One region of the Citrobacter portucalensis genome, then DNA from elsewhere that is predicted to be linked to it. Evidence: riboswitches for the same ligand, from Rfam matches in the RefSeq annotation. Region 1 holds a riboswitch; the other holds the start of a gene.
What was found. A riboswitch is a leader RNA that binds a small molecule or an ion and turns the genes downstream of it on or off. The one in region 1 is predicted to bind thiamine pyrophosphate.
Positions count from the first base shown of each region.

Region 2: linked by a shared signal. The riboswitch ahead of thiC (phosphomethylpyrimidine synthase ThiC) and the one ahead of thiM (hydroxyethylthiazole kinase) in region 1 are both predicted to bind thiamine pyrophosphate.

Region 1 covers NZ_CP092466.1:1,833,630-1,842,030, forward strand. Annotated here, with positions in the region: partial or broken gene LY264_RS08780 (fimbria/pilus outer membrane usher protein) at 1-461, shown strand, start outside; gene LY264_RS08785 (IS630-like element ISEc33 family transposase) at 482-1,513, opposite strand; partial or broken gene LY264_RS08790 (fimbria/pilus outer membrane usher protein) at 1,614-2,960, shown strand; gene LY264_RS08795 (fimbrial protein) at 2,932-3,939, shown strand; gene LY264_RS08800 (RcnB family protein) at 3,992-4,324, opposite strand; TPP riboswitch at 4,559-4,654, shown strand; gene thiM (hydroxyethylthiazole kinase) at 4,686-5,474, shown strand; gene thiD (bifunctional hydroxymethylpyrimidine kinase/phosphomethylpyrimidine kinase) at 5,471-6,271, shown strand; gene LY264_RS08815 (GntR family transcriptional regulator) at 6,314-7,060, shown strand; gene LY264_RS08820 (PfkB family carbohydrate kinase) at 7,034-7,999, opposite strand; gene LY264_RS08825 (ADP-ribosylglycohydrolase family protein) at 7,996-8,401, opposite strand, start outside.
Region 2 covers NZ_CP092466.1:4,805,988-4,814,388, forward strand. Annotated here, with positions in the region: gene LY264_RS23165 (DUF1481 domain-containing protein) at 1-297, opposite strand, end outside; gene hupA (nucleoid-associated protein HU-alpha) at 309-581, opposite strand; gene LY264_RS23175 (YjaG family protein) at 768-1,358, opposite strand; gene nfi (deoxyribonuclease V) at 1,392-2,072, opposite strand; gene hemE (uroporphyrinogen decarboxylase) at 2,082-3,146, opposite strand; gene nudC (NAD(+) diphosphatase) at 3,197-3,970, opposite strand; gene LY264_RS23195 (Rsd/AlgQ family anti-sigma factor) at 4,067-4,555, shown strand; TPP riboswitch at 4,606-4,728, shown strand; gene thiC (phosphomethylpyrimidine synthase ThiC) at 4,812-6,710, shown strand; gene thiE (thiamine phosphate synthase) at 6,710-7,345, shown strand; gene LY264_RS23210 (HesA/MoeB/ThiF family protein) at 7,338-8,096, shown strand; gene thiS (sulfur carrier protein ThiS) at 8,077-8,277, shown strand; gene thiG (thiazole synthase) at 8,279-8,401, shown strand, end outside.

The DNA.
Region 1 (8,401 bases):
GCGCGGGCGATATGTACACATCATCAGATATTTTTGATACCGTGCGGTTTCGCGGGGTACGCTTATATCGTGATATGCAGATGCTCCCGAACTCAAAACAGAATTTTACGCCGTTAGTTCAAGGGATTGCACAAAGTAATGCCCTTGTCACTATTGAACAAAATGGTTTTGTTGTCTATCAAAAAGAGGTACCGCCGGGCCCCTTCTCAATTGCCGATTTGCAGTTAGCAGGCGGTGGGGCGGACCTCGACGTTAGCGTGAAAGAAGCGGATGGTACCGTTACGACCTATCTGGTTCCTTATTCGTCTGTACCCAATATGTTGCAGCCTGGTGTGTCAAAGTATGATTTTGTCGCGGGTCGCAGCCATATTGAAGGTGCCAGCAACCAAAGTGATTTCGTTCAGGCCAGTTATCAGTATGGCTTTAATAATCTATTAACGCTGTATGGCGGCACAATGCTAAATAGCTGCGCCTAATACCGCTACACTTTTGCCTGACCATGTTTTCCTCCGGGGAATGGGCTGGCGGTTTCCATAAAATGGCGGACCTTTTTCAGTAACTGCCACATTGAGCGGCACTGATGATTACGGGTTATCGTGTCATGAAGTGCCTGCCATAGCCGTTCCACATGATTCACCCACGGCGAGTAAACCGGCTGGTAAATTACCCTGAACTTGGGATTTGCTTTCAACCAGCGCTGTGTTTCGCGGCTTTTATGGATAATGTAGTTATCAACGATCAGCGTGATTGTTTTCGCCCGCCGGTAAGTGGCTTTCAGGTGCTTCAGCAGAGCGATAAACAGCGCTGAACTTTTGCTGTTGCCGCCCACGTAGCTGACTTTACCCGTGCCACTGTGCAGTGCGCCGGCCAGATAGTATTTTTCGTTCTGCCCCGGCGTCACTACCCGTTTCTGCTGTCCGCGCAACTGCCAGTCCGCACCGATTTTAGGATTAAGGTGGATATCCACTTCATCTTCATAAAATACCGGATGCTCTGCGCTGCATTCATCCAGCGCTTTGTGGATTACCGCCATCTTTTCATCTTTATGTGGGTCACGGATACGCAGAGTTGGCGCGGCCCTGCGCCATACAAGCCCCGCAGATGGCAACCAGCGGCGAACGGTTCCTGCATGTAACTGGCAACCGGTTATCTCATTGATTTTTATTGCCAGTAATTCGGTGCTCCAGCGTGAACGTTGATAACCAAAATCGCCGGGAGAATGCTTTATCAGCTCACGTAACAGGGTGCAGATATGTTCAAAAGGCCAGCGTCGGGAGCGCCCTGCGGGTAAGGATTTCAGGCCTTCAATACCTGAGTGCGTAAACCAGTTAATCCAGCGACCAACGGATGAACGGGCACAACAGAGAGTTCTGGCAACATCGCTGACCCGTTCACCCCGATGAAGCATCAGCATGGCCGTGAGTCTGCGGGCATGATTTTTATCACGCGTTTTATGAATAGCTTTCTGCATCAGGCGTCGTTCGCCACGGGGTATTGGTACTATGATCGGCATCGCTCAGTCCGGTTGGTGATTTTGGTTGGTTTGGCGATTGATCAGATCGCACAATCCGGGCTGAGTTCCCTTTCAGTGATCTACTATTCCGCGCAGCTATTTAGGGGATAACTATAATGCCTTTACGCTGGGAACAGGCTGGAATACGCGCATTGGCGCTGTTTCTTTTGACGCCACGCAGTCACATAGTAAACAGGATAATGGTGACGTTTTTGATGGCCAGAGTTACCAGGTTGCGTGGAATAAATATCTTACGCAGACAGGGACGCGATTTGGTTTAGCGGCATACCGATATTCTTCTCGTGACTATCGTACATTTAACGATCACGTATGGGCGAATAATAAAAACAGTTATCATCGTGATGAAAATGATGTCTACGATATTGCTGATTATTATCAGTATGATTTCGGTCGTAAAAACAGTTTTACAGCCAACATCAATCAATCGCTTCCTGAGGGGTGGGGATCCGTATCATTAAGCACATTATGGCGTGACTACTGGGGACGTAGCGGTAGTAATAAAGATTATCAACTGAGCTACACCAATAGTTGGCAACGGATTAGCTATACGCTTTCTGCTAGCCAAACCTACGATGAAGATCATAATGAAGATAAACGTTTCAACATCTTTATCTCCATACCCTTTAACTGGGGAGATGGTATATCCACGCCACGGCGACAGGTATATCTCTCTAACTCGACCACATTTGATGATGATGGTTTTGCATCAAATAATACCGGTATTAGTGGGATCGCAGGCGATCGCGATCAATTTAACTATGGTGTAAACCTGAGCCATCAACGACAAGACAGCGAAACCAGCGCAGGGGCAAATGTGACGTGGCGTGCTCCTGTTGCAACGGTTAACGGTAGTTATAGTCAATCCACAAAATATAAACAAAGCAGTGGCAGTATCTCCGGTGGGATTGTGGCATGGGCTGGCGGTATAAACCTGGCAAACCACCTTTCTGAGACTTTCGCCATCGTAGACGCCCCCGGACTTGAAGGCGCTTATATCAATGGGCAGAAATATCGGGAGACAAACAGTAAAGGTACGGTGGTATATGATGGTATGAGTGCGTACCGTGAGAATATGCTGACACTGGATGTCTCTAATACCAATAGCGAAACAGAATTACAGGGTAACCGTAAAAGTGTTGCTCCATATCGTGGGGCAGTGGTCAAAGCGCAATTTGATACCGACCAGCGTAAACCCTGGTACTTTAAAGCATTGCGCTCGGATGGATCACCATTAACCTTTGATTATGAGGTCGAAAGCGAACAGGGCGAAAACATTGGTCTGGTTGGGCAAGGCAGTATGTTGTTTATTCGTACTAATGACGTGCCTGCAAAAATCAAAGTTGCCATTGATAAACAACAAGGACGTTACTGCACAATCTCCTTCAATCAGGAAATTGATGCCAGTAAGACATACTCATGCCAGTAAAAGGATAATGATGATGAGATGGATACTGTTAACGGTATTAACATTATGCTCTTTTTGGGCACAGGCTGATAAATGTGATTTTGTTCCTCCACCAAATATTACGGGAGCATATTCTTTCACCCCAGATGCGATGTCCGGTGTACTTGATGGTGGTGTTTTTGCTTCTGGCCAGGATGGCACTGTTGTACTGGACTGTAAGTCACAGGAGAAGGCATGGTTGAAGGCCGCAATGGCCATCTTGCATAGCAGTGAATATGCTTTTAAGGTAGGCAGTAAATATTACATTGTTTCCTTTTCTGTGAGTTATCAAGCAAAGGATATTGTTGCAAATAAAGCAAAGTATACATTGTCAGATTTTTTTGATATGGCGGGTTTAGTTCTGAACTATTCAATTGTTGAGGCCCCAGACCGCGGGGCCGCAACGATCATCGCCCCTGGTGCGACGATCCCTCTCGTTACTGAGTTGAGCCTTGAATACTGTCAGGGAAATGAGAATAACTGTAGTTCAAAAAAATTAAATTATAATTTAAATGTCACGATTATGGTCGATATCACAACCTGCTATTTTGGTAATCAGGAAATTGATCTGGGAAGGATAAATATTAATGATCTTGATAAGAAAAAATTTGAGCTTCACCCGGTAATATTCACCTGTCAGGCCAGTGGGGCTGGGAATCTGAAGTTTACGCCTGATAATCTGTTATTTTATTTTGAACCGATGAGTCCATTGGCGGAGGATTCAATGACCCTGACCAACGATTATGGTACTGCGGCGAATAGCGCAGGGTCGGTAGGATTTCAGTTATCAATGGACGGTTCAACGAGTATTGGTTATGGCAGAAGTAACCTGTATCGATCTGGCGATGTGAAAGCGAATATAGTACCAATCAATATTTACGCCCGCACCAGAACGTATGCAGGGAAAGTCACTGCGGGAGAAACAATGAGTCGGGTAAAGGTCGTTATTGACTATAATTAAAAAGTAAGTAAAGCAAGAAGTTTACGCACCCAACTATACTGGGTGCGTTTTTTTATCGATGATAAAAAATCTCGCCGTCGTAGGCTTTAATGATCTTAGCATCGGCATCGTTGACCAGCACATATGCGCCGCCCATGTAGGTCCAGTGGGTGCCTGCTGTCGGTGCGGGCAGGTTGCGCAGATTCCACTGTTTAATGGTGTATTCTTCGGTGAGATACAGTGGTGGAACCTTGTCACCGGGTTTGAAATGGGTGAAGTCAGCAATAAAGCTGCTCAGTTCATACTTATCGATACCGGTGGGGGCAGCTGTTGCAGCTGGTGCGGCCCAGACGACGCTGCTTGCAAGCAGAAGTGCACCCAGCAACATTTTATTCTTCATACCCATCCTCTCTACCTCTTCGGGTCATCAAAATCAGTCATGTATCATTCCTGGCATACAGGATGTCTGACAAGCACTATTTTGTGATCACTCCAGTCATTTCGTAAAAAGTGTAAATGAAAGTACAGAATTGCAGCAACCTTGACCAGTAGTTTCACTGCGGGAGTGGGGAGTGCGCCAATTTACATCGTTAAGCACAGGCAGTATCCTGTTACTGAAACCAGCGTATTACGTTTGTGTTTCAACGACTCGGGGTGCCCTTCTGGTGAAGGCTGAGAAATACCCGTACCACCTGATCTGGATAATGCCAGCGTAGGGAAGTCTGACACTGCTCGTGTCCCTTCTTCGCGCGGGCAGGAGCTGAACAATGCAGCCTGACCTGCACAGCCGCGCGCTCGCGGCTCACACTTTGCACCAATTTAGAAACTTATCCCCGCTCACACACTGTATGACCAATGAGGTCGTGCAAAGCTTTACTGCCAATACGTTACTGGCGCTGGGCGCATCGCCTGCGATGGTGATCGAGCCTGAGGAAGCCAGCCAATTCGCCGCTATTGCCAGTGCGTTGCTGGTTAATGTCGGCACCTTAACTCGGGAACGGGCCGCGGCGATGCGTGCCGCAGTTAAGCAGGCTCATCATGCTAAAACCCCGTGGACGCTCGATCCCGTTGCCGTAGGCGCGCTTGAGTTTCGCCGCCGCTTCTGCCTGGAATTATTGTCACTACAGCCTGCTGCTATTCGTGGCAACGCTTCGGAAATACTTGCTCTGGCCGGCATGAACGGTGGGGGACGCGGCGTGGATACAACCGATACGGCTGTCGCTGCGCTTCCGGCAGCGCAGGCGCTGGCTCGTCAGATTGGGACCATTGTCGTGGTGACCGGCGAAGTGGATTACGTCACCGATGGTCAGCGTACCGTTTGCGTGGACGGTGGTGACCCGTTGATGACTCGCGTGGTGGGCACCGGATGTGCTCTTTCAGCGGTTGTTGCGGCCAGTTGCGCTTTACGTGGTGACCGACTTGATAACGTCGCCTCCGCCTGTAGCTGGATGAAACAGGCCGGGCAAATCGCCACCGGGCAATCAAACGGACCGGGTAGCTTTGTCCCGGCATTTCTCGACGCCCTCTATAACCTGAATGCCCAGGAGCAAGCATGAAACGGATTAACGCATTAACGATCGCTGGAACCGACCCAAGCGGTGGCGCGGGTATTCAGGCTGATTTAAAAACCTTCTCGGCGCTGGGCGCTTACGGCTGTTCCGTTATCACGGCGCTGGTGGCGCAAAATACGCGTGGGGTGCAGTCGGTGTATCGCATTGAACCTGATTTTGTCGCCGCGCAGTTGGATTCTGTGTTCAATGATGTGCGTATTGATACGACTAAAATCGGTATGTTGGCTGAGACGGACATTGTCGAAGCTGTTGCCGAACGTTTACGTCGCCATCGGGTACAAAATGTGGTGCTGGACACGGTGATGTTGGCGAAAAGCGGCGATCCGTTGCTGTCGCCCTCGGCGGTAGAAACGTTGCGTACCCGTTTGTTGCCGCAGGTTTCGATTATCACCCCTAATTTACCCGAAGCTGCTGCACTGCTCGGGGCATCGCATGCGCAAACTGAGCAGGAGATGTTAGAGCAGGGAAGGGCGCTACGGGCGCTGGGCTGCGAGGCAGTGTTGATGAAGGGCGGTCATCTGGATGATGCGCAAAGCCCCGACTGGCTCTTTACGCGCGATGGTGAGCAGCGTTTTACCGCACCAAGGGTGATGACCAAAAACACCCATGGCACCGGTTGTACGCTATCGGCGGCGTTGGCAGCCCTGCGTCCGCGCCATAACAGCTGGGCCGATACCGTACAGGAAGCCAAACTGTGGCTTTCAGCGGCGCTGGCACAGGCCGACACGCTGGAAGTTGGCGAAGGAATCGGTCCGGTGCATCATTTCCACGCGTGGTGGTAATGGGTATACTGGCTGCAGAAACGGCGGCCAGGAAAAAGATAAATGGAACAAGCGCATACCCAGCTTATCGCACAACTGAATGAACGTATTTCAGCGGCGGATAACACGCCGCTGTATATGAAATTTGCGCAGACGGTGAAGAATGCTGTGCGCAGTGGGATCCTGGAGCACGGCAATATCCTGCCCGGCGAGCGCGACCTCAGCCAGTTGACCGGCGTTTCTCGGATTACGGTACGTAAGGCGATGCAGGCCCTGGAAGAAGAAGGTGTAGTAACACGTGCCCGCGGTTACGGAACGCAAATTAACAATATCTTCGAGTATTCGCTTAAAGAAGCGCGCGGTTTTTCTCAGCAGGTGGTGTTGCGCGGTAAAAAACCGGATACTTTGTGGGTTAACAAAAGAATTGTGCCTTGCCCGGAAGAGGTGGCACAGCAGTTGGCTGTTGTCGCAGGGAGTGATGTTTTCCTGCTCAAACGCATTCGTTACGTTGACGAAGACGCAGTCTCTATTGAAGAGTCCTGGGTACCCGCACATCTAATTCATGACGTGGATGCCATCGGTGTTTCGCTGTATGACTATTTTCGTAGCCAGCATATTTTCCCGCAGCGTACGCGCTCACGTGTTAGCGCCAGAATGCCTGACGCAGAGTTCCAGGCGCACATTCAAATGGATAGCAAAGTGCCGGTACTGGTGATCAAGCAGGTAGCGCTTGACCAGCAGCAACGGCCTATTGAATACAGCATCAGTTACTGTCGTAGCGATCTATACGTTTTTGTGTGCGAGGAGTAGCTCCTCGCGTGACGGGGCGCAATCGCCGCCGCGATGCCCAACTACCCAGGACGCCACCGCGTTACCTAACAGCACTGAGTCGGCCAGCGTCCAGCCAGATGCCAGCCCAGCCAGCATGCCGCCAGCGTGGCTGTCACCTGCGCCGATAGTATCAACGACCGCCGTTGCAAATGCCGGTACGCAGCCGGATGTCTGTGCGCTGAAATACCATGCGCCGTCTTTATCGTGCCGCACGACCAGCGGTGCGGTGAAACGCTGCACCCATTCTGCGCCAAAACCTTCCACATCCTGACTCAATGCAAACCGCTCGGCAGCAATTTCCGCCTCCTGGCGATTGAGGGAAACCAGCGGACGACAGGCCATAATTCTTGCCAGTAAGGGCTCGGGAATGTCGCCGATGCGCGGGCCAAAATCGATAAACGGTGTCACCTCTTCCAGACCTTCCAGCCACTGCACCAGCAATTCACCGCACGGGGACGCTAGCTGATAACCCGAAAGATACACCAGGCTATGACGCGGGATATCCAGCTGTGCCAGCCAGGCGGCATTCCACTGATTCTCAACGCCGCTAAAAGACATAAAGGTACGCTCGCCATCCGGCTCCACCAGCGCCAGACACCAGCCGTTATCGCCTTCGGCATTGTCGATCCGGCTGTGCAGTCCCTCTTTTGCCATCCGGTTGCGGATAATGTCGGCCCACACTCCCTGGCCCAGTGGTAGAGCATTGCAGGCATCGATACCTAAACGCTTAAGCGTGACGGCGATATTGAGTGCGCAGCCGCCAACGTTAACACCTTGCTGCTTGAGCTCGATGTCACAGCCGCGCCAGGGGAGGGCATACGCATCGGCAATGACATCAATCACCGCCGCACCCACCACCGTTACTGGCCGCTGTGTACGTAACTGCGAGAGAAGTTGTTGCAGATGCGTGTTGCTCATAGCGCCTCCCGCTGCTCGCGCAGTCGCATTAACCCGTTGGCGTAGTGGGTAAAGTCCAGCTGATTCACCGCATCCAACTCCTGCTTCAATGCTGGGTTGATCGCGCTCACGCCGTGTAATGCACCACAAATGGCGGTTGCCATCGCCCCGATGGTGTCGGTATCGCCGCCGAGGTTAGCGCACAAAATGGCGCAGCGGTTAGGATCGGTCTGTGCCAGCTCAACCATGGCGATAGCGCAAGGAACGGACTCAATGGTGCTGGTTCCTGCCCCCACAACCTGATACAACTGCTCGCTGGCGGACTCGACGCCGTCGGCGTTACGGACGATTTTCAGCGCCAGTTCAAGGCGTGCACAAAGCGATGCGCTAAAGGTGGTGATTCGTTTTTGCTGCGCACGCAGG
Region 2 (8,401 bases), 2.1 Mb from region 1:
TTTACTGTAAACGTTGAGTTCTATCAGAGAGAGCGAATCACCCTGCCAGCGGTATTCACTGGTAGTGGTTTCGCCTTTACGCCACGGACTAAATACCGAGAGCAAGTGAACATCGTCACCGGAGTCTTTACGCCAAATGCGTACCGCCCCCTGATCGCCAACATAGCCGCTGGCCGTGAAAGGAGGAAGCTCAGAATGGCTACCGCAGGCAGACAGTAACAGAACACCTGAAAGCCAAAGCGTATGACGCCAGATGGACAAAAGGGGCGAAACCGCCCCTTCGTTAAAACTGTTCACTGCCACGCGAATTACTTAACCGCGTCTTTCAGTGCTTTACCAGAAACAAATGCCGGTACGTTAGCTGCGGCGATTTTGATTTCTTTACCGGTCTGCGGGTTGCGGCCAGTGCGCTCAGCACGGTGGTTCACTTTGAAGGTACCGAAACCAACCAGTTGTACAGCATCGCCTTCTTTCAGAGACTCAGTAATAGCAGCCAGAGTGGATTCCAGAGCAGCTTTAGCCTGTGTTTTAGACAGTTCTGCTTTGTCTGCAATTACATCAATCAGTTGAGTCTTGTTCATAAGTTATCCTTACAATGTGTTTATCGCTTGCTAAGCATCGAGTGCGACGGAAATGCCAGAAAAGCACTCTCCTGCATACACGCACCGATAGCCACTTTTTTTCGCCCCCCAAATGTAGACCAGACCGGGGGCGGATGGGAAGCCTTCAGGCACGACAAATCAGGCGTTAAATCACGTTTTGTGGTGTCATTGCTGAAAATTTATACCAATATTGCTCTCGCCAGCCTCGCGCAGGTCTGCACGCAGCCCTTTTATCAGCTCAATATCGCGTTCTTCACAGTCGGCTAAAAGTCGGAAAATTTCCCACTGAATATCCCATTCTTGCTCAACGGCAGGGTTCTCTTTGAGCTCTTCATCGGTCATTTCGCGACCAGCCTGAGTCATTTCCAGCATCGCAACCGTCGTAATCGAAGCCTTACTCACTTCGATTGCATGCTCCAGCGTTTCACCGCTAAGACGCGAATGCATCAGCTCGCTTAATGCCACACAAGCATCAATCGCCGGATAAACACCGTACAGATCGTAATCGTCTGCAGAAGGAATGGCCTCTTCAAATTTTTCCAGCTGGCTGTCGAAATTGATTTTCGCGTCTTTAACCGTCAGCGCTTCCCAAATCAGATCCAGAATTCGGCGGTAAATCTGTCCATCGCCAAATTCAGTTTGCTTGCAGAACATGGCGTAGTTTGGGTACATGCGTTCGCACAGACAGGCCATAAACGTGACGTGCTGCCAGCTTTCCAGCTTCTCCAGACGCAGGTGAATCGGATTTTGTAACATGATGAGTTCTCAAATACGGAAATTAGCCGCAGTTTACCCGATATAGGGCGTTTTTGCTGCAAGCCGAGTAAAAGCCGGGCGTTCGGATGCTACCGCATCTGCCCAGCGTGTTGGTTCCGGCAAACGATAGCCGTTCATACAGCGTTGAACCCACGCCAGTGCGCTGTCCATACTCACGCGGTGACCCGTAGAAATAAACAACGGGTTACAGCGCGCTTTGCTGCGCCAGACCCATGCCAGTTGTTCGCCTTTATCCAGCAACGGCGCTAGCGCACCAGGTTCAGCAGCGAGCGGTTCAAACTTGCCGCACAGCCGCTTTTTCGCCACGCCGATCGTCGGGACATCCACCAGCAGACCAAAATGGCTGGCCACGCCCAGACGACGCGGGTGAGAAATGCCATGCCCGTCAACGAACAGCAGATCTGGCTTGTGCGAGAGCAGTTGCCAGGCGGCCATCAGCGCGGGAGTTTCACGAAAGGAGAGAAAACCGGGAATGTAGGGCATGGTGGTGGCGATACGCGCCACCTTGTATTCGACCAGTTCAAGCGTGGGATACTTCAGCAAAACCATTGCGGCTCGCGTCACTTCGCCACCCTGCTCAAACCCAACGTCCGCCCCGCCGATCAGATCCGGCGGATCGTTCTTCAGACGATCCTCGCGGATCACTGAAGAAGCCAGTTCAAGCTGCTGCGCGCGTAATGACGCGAGATCCATGATAACTCCTTAGCGGTGGTACTGTTCGGACAACCGATGTACCGCCTCCACAAAGACACCCGCATGTTCTGGCGGGACGTCCTGATGAATGCCGTGTCCCAGGTTAAAGACATGCCCTTCACCCTGACCGAATCCGGCCAGAATTGTCGCCACCTCTTCTTCGATGCGGGCTGGCGGCGCATACAGCATGGACGGATCCATATTGCCCTGGAGCGCCACTTTATGACCTACACGACGACGCGCATCGGCAATGTCAGTGGTCCAGTCGAGACCTAACGCATCACAGCCGGTTTCCGCCATCGCTTCCAGCCACTGACCACCGCCTTTGGTAAACAGCGTCACCGGTACGCGACGACCTTCGTTCTCGCGCAGCAGGCCATCAACGATTTTGTGCATGTAGTACAAAGAGAACTGCTGATAGTCGCGACCGGTCAGCACGCCACCCCAGGTGTCGAAAATCATCACCGACTGCGCACCCGCTTTGATCTGCGCGTTCAGGTACAGCGTGACGCTCTTCGCCAGCTTATCAAGCAGCAGATGCAGCGCTTTAGGATCGGCGTACATCATCTTTTTAATCACGGTGAAGGCTTTGCTGCTGCCGCCTTCAACCATGTAGGTCGCCAGCGTCCACGGACTACCGGAGAAGCCGATCAGCGGCACTTCGCCTTTCAGTTCACGGCGGATAGTACGCACCGCGTTCATCACGTACCCCAGCCCATCTTCCGGGTCAGGGATCGGCAGTTTGTCGACGTCAGCCTTGCTGGTAATCGGAGAGGTAAAGCGTGGACCTTCTCCTGCTTCAAAATACAGCCCGAGTCCCATCGCATCCGGGATCGTCAGGATATCCGAGAAGAGGATCGCGGCATCAAGTTTATAGCGACGCAGCGGCTGCAACGTGACTTCGCAGGCCAGCTCGGCATTTTTGCACAGCGCCATAAAATCGCCCGCTTCGGCACGGGTAGCTTTGTATTCCGGTAGATAGCGGCCTGCCTGGCGCATCATCCATACCGGAGTGACATCAACGGGCTGGCGCAGCAGCGCACGCAGATAACGATCGTTCTTCAGTTCGGTCATTTTTGCAGTTCCTTATTGCGTCAGTCCATCAGTGTATCACCACTCGCTCTTTACTCGTACTCAGCCCGACACATTGCCACAGTGTCTTCAATCAATCGACGCGCGACAGTACCCGGCGGGGGTAAGAGCGGTAAGTCGTCATAGCGATACCAGTTCGCTTCCAGCAGCTCTTTCGGGTCGATGACGATTTCGCCGCTATCATACTCCGCCATAAATGCGGTCATCAAAGACTGCGGGAATGGCCAGGGCTGAGAAGTGACATAGCGCAGATTTTTCACCTTAATCCCGCTTTCTTCCATAACTTCACGCGCCACCGCCTGTTCTAAGGTCTCGCCCACTTCGACAAAACCTGCCAGTACGGTATGCACGCCGTTACGATGGCGAACATGTTGGGCAAGCAGGATGGAATCATCTCGGCGAATAGCGACAATTATGCACGGGGCAATTTGCGGGTAATAACGTTCACGGCAGTGGCTACAGAGCATCGCCCACTCCGTTTTACTCGGGTGCATGGGATGGCCGCAGTAGCCGCAGAATTTATGCGAGCGATAGAACTCCGCCAGCTGTATGCCGCGTCCGGCCAGTTGAAACAGGCCAACGTCCTGGTCAATGACCTGGCGCACCGACCCCATATCGTGTCGACGCTGCTGCTGCACCAGCCAGACAGTCTCCCCTTCCCACTCGCCTATTGGCAGCGCGCGCTGACCAATCAGATCAAAACGGGCTGCGTCGCCATAAGGTAGCTCGCCATGAGGTAACCATAACTTTTGCTCATGACTGACGATCCACCAGCCGCTATCTAATTTTTCAATTATACGATCCATATCTCTTGCGCAACCTTTGCTTCACAGGCATGTTGTTTACATTATTTTTACATTTACGGGTGAGCAGTTCCTAAACACCATCTTGCGGAGTCAATCATGCTAAACCAGCTGGAAAGCCTGACGGAGCACGTCGGAGGAAGTAATAAACTGGTTGATCGCTGGCTACATGTACGTAAGCACCTGCTCGTGGCTTACTACAATCTGGTTGGCATTAAGCCTGGCAAAGAATCGTACATGCGACTCAATGAAAAGGCGCTGGATGATTTTTGTCAGAGCCTGGTCGATTACCTCTCCACCGGACACTTCAGTATTTATGAACGTATTCTCCATAAATTGGAAGGGAACGGGCAGCTTTTAAAAGCCACAAAAATTTGGCCGCTGCTGGAAGCCAATACGCAGCTGATCATGGACTACTATGACTCCAGCCTGGAAACTGCGATTGATCATGATAACTTCCTTGAATTTCAACAGGTTTTATCGGATCTCGGCGAGGCACTGGAAGCCCGATTCGTGCTGGAAGATAAGCTGATCATGCTGGTATTTGACGCAATGCACGAGAGTAACACTCTCAAACGTCATGCTTGAGATTTGCGGCATTAACGCGTAGTTTACATTCATTACCTCTTTACTGAGGTTACTTCTTGTCGGAGTGCTTATTTTCCACAGCAGCATGAGTGGAAAAGGCTGAGACCGTTAATTCGGGATCCGCGGAACCTGATCAGGTTAAAACCTGCGAAGGGAACAAGAGTCAATCTGCAATAGCATCGCCCCCGGGCGAGCTTCTCTCTTGCTTCATCCGTCGTCTGACAAGCCATATCCTTACTTTTATTTGGAATGAGCTATGTCTGCCACTACTAAACCATCACGCCGCGAACAGCGCGCTCAAGCCCAACACTTTATCGATACCCTGGAAGGGACCGCCTTCCCTAACTCAAAACGCATTTATATTACCGGTTCGCAGCCGGATATCCGCATTCCGATGCGCGAAATTCAGCTCAGCCCAACACTGACTGGCGGTAGCAAAGACAACCCGCAGTTCGAAGAGAACGAAGCCGTTCCGGTATACGACACCTCCGGACCGTATGGCGATCCTGACGTGGCGATTAACGTCCAGCAGGGTCTGGCAAAGCTGCGCCAGCCGTGGATTGCGGCGCGTAACGATAGCGAAGAATTAGACGACCGGAGTTCCGCTTATACCAAAGAACGTCTGGCCGACGATGGCCTGGACGAGCTGCGTTTCACCGGCCTGCTGACGCCAAAGCGCGCCAAAGCGGGTAAGCGAGTCACCCAACTGCACTACGCCCGCCAGGGAATAGTGACCCCGGAGATGGAGTTCATCGCCATCCGTGAAAACATGGGCCGCGAGCGCATTCGCAGTGAAGTGCTTCGCCACCAGCATCCGGGGATGAACTTTGGTGCACGCCTGCCGGAAAACATCACGCCGGAATTCGTGCGTGATGAAGTGGCCGCGGGCCGCGCGATTATTCCTGCCAACATCAACCACCCGGAATCCGAGCCGATGATTATCGGTCGCAACTTCCTGGTGAAGGTTAACGCCAACATCGGTAACTCTGCCGTCACCTCCTCCATTGAAGAAGAGGTAGAGAAGCTGGTGTGGTCGACGCGCTGGGGCGCGGACACGGTGATGGATCTCTCCACCGGTCGCTATATCCACGAAACCCGTGAGTGGATCCTGCGTAACAGTCCGGTACCGATCGGTACTGTGCCGATCTACCAGGCGCTGGAGAAGGTCAACGGGATCGCCGAAGATCTCACCTGGGAAGCCTTCCGCGACACGTTGCTGGAGCAGGCCGAACAGGGCGTCGACTACTTCACCATTCACGCGGGCGTGCTGCTGCGCTACGTGCCGATGACTGCCAAACGCCTGACCGGCATTGTCTCACGCGGCGGTTCAATTATGGCGAAATGGTGCCTTTCTCATCACAAAGAGAACTTCCTGTACGAACATTTCCGCGAGATTTGCGAAATCTGCGCCGCCTACGACGTCTCTTTGTCGCTGGGTGACGGCCTGCGCCCGGGTTCAATTCAGGATGCGAACGACGAAGCGCAGTTCTCCGAGCTGCATACGCTGGGCGAGCTGACCAAAATCGCCTGGGAATACGACGTGCAGGTGATGATAGAAGGCCCGGGTCATGTGCCCATGCATATGATCCAGCGCAACATGACCGAAGAGCTGGAGCACTGCCATGAAGCACCGTTTTACACCTTAGGGCCATTGACCACCGATATCGCACCGGGCTACGACCACTTCACTTCCGGGATCGGTGCGGCGATGATCGGCTGGTTTGGCTGCGCGATGCTGTGCTACGTCACGCCAAAAGAGCACCTCGGCCTGCCGAACAAAGAAGATGTTAAACAAGGGTTGATTACCTACAAGATTGCCGCCCATGCAGCTGACTTAGCAAAAGGTCATCCGGGCGCGCAGATCCGCGATAACGCCATGTCGAAAGCGCGCTTCGAATTCCGCTGGGAAGACCAGTTTAACCTCGCGCTCGACCCGTTCACCGCCCGTGCCTACCACGATGAAACCCTGCCACAGGAATCCGGTAAGGTCGCCCACTTCTGCTCCATGTGCGGGCCGAAGTTCTGCTCGATGAAAATCAGCCAGGAGGTTCGCGACTACGCTGCCGCACAAACGATTGAAGTCGGCATGGCAGATATGTCGGAGAACTTCCGCGCCAAAGGCGGCGAAATCTACCTCAAAAAAGAGGAGGCGTAATGTACCAGCCTGATTTCCCGACCGTGCCGTTTCGCCTCGGGCTTTACCCGGTGGTGGACAGCGTGCAATGGATTGAACGCTTGCTGCAGGCGGGCGTACGCACGATCCAACTGCGCATTAAAGATAAGCGTGATGAAGAGGTCGAAGCCGACGTTATGGCCGCCATTGAACTGGGGCGTTGCTATGACGCCCGTCTGTTTATCAACGACTACTGGCGTCTGGCAATTAAGCACCGCGCTTACGGTGTACATCTGGGCCAGGAAGACCTTGAAACCACCGACCTGAAGGCGATTCAGACGGCGGGGCTGCGCCTGGGGGTCTCCACTCACGATGATATGGAGATCGACGTCGCGCTCGCCGCTAAGCCTTCTTATATCGCGCTGGGTCATGTTTTTCCCACGCAAACCAAACAGATGCCTTCCGCCCCGCAGGGACTCACGCAACTGGCAAACCATATTGAACGATTAGCGGATTACCCGACCGTCGCCATTGGCGGTATCAGCCTTGAGCGCGCCCCGGCGGTACTGGCGACCGGCGTCGGCAGCATTGCCGTGGTCAGCGCCATTACCCAGGCGGCTGACTGGCAGGTCGCCACGGCCCAACTACTGGATATCGCGGGAGTGGGCGATGAATGACCGCGACTTTATGCGTTACAGCCGACAGATCCTGCTCGGCGATATCGCCATTGAAGGCCAGCAAAAGCTACTCGATAGCCATGTGCTGATTGTCGGTTTAGGCGGGTTAGGTTCGCCTGCCGCGCTGTATCTGGCGGGAGCAGGCATCGGAAAACTGACGCTGGTAGACGATGACGACATTCATCTGAGCAACCTGCAGCGCCAGATCCTGTTTACCACTGATGATATCGCACGTTCAAAATCGCAGGTTGCCCAGCAGCGCCTGACGCGGCTCAACCCGGATATCGAACTGGTATCGCTCCAGCAGCGACTGAAAGGCGATGCGCTTCGGCATGCGGTAGCGCGTGCCGATGTGGTGCTCGACTGTACCGATAACATGGCCACGCGCCAGGAAATTAACGCCGCCTGCGTAACGCTCAACACCCCGCTCGTCACCGCCAGCGCCGTCGGCTTTGGCGGCCAACTGATGGTGCTGACGCCCCCGTGGGAACAAGGATGTTACCGCTGCCTGTGGCCGGACGATGTAGAGCCCGAACGCAACTGCCGTACCGCCGGTATCGTCGGACCGGTTGTGGGCGTGATGGGCACCTTGCAGGCGTTGGAAGCGATTAAATTGCTCAGCGGTATTGAGACGCCCAGCGGAGAGCTACGCCTGTTTGACGGTAAAACCAGCCAGTGGCGCAGCTTCGCACTACGACGCGCCAGCGGCTGCCCGGTATGCGGAGGGCAACATGCAGATTCAGTTCAATGATGAGCCGATGCAGTGCGCCGAAGGACAAACCGTCAGTGGGCTGCTCACTGCGCTTAATCAGCTTAAACCGGGCGCGGCGCTGGCGCTCAATCAGCAGATCCTCCCGCGCGAGCAGTGGGAGCAGCAAATCGTGCAGGAAGGCGACCAGATCCTGCTTTTTCAGGTTATTGCAGGGGGTTGATATGTTACGTATTGCCGACAAAACGTTTGATTCGCATCTGTTCACCGGCACCGGAAAATTTGCTTCATCGCAGCTGATGGTCGAGGCGATTCGCGCCTCCGGCAGCCAACTGGTAACGCTGGCC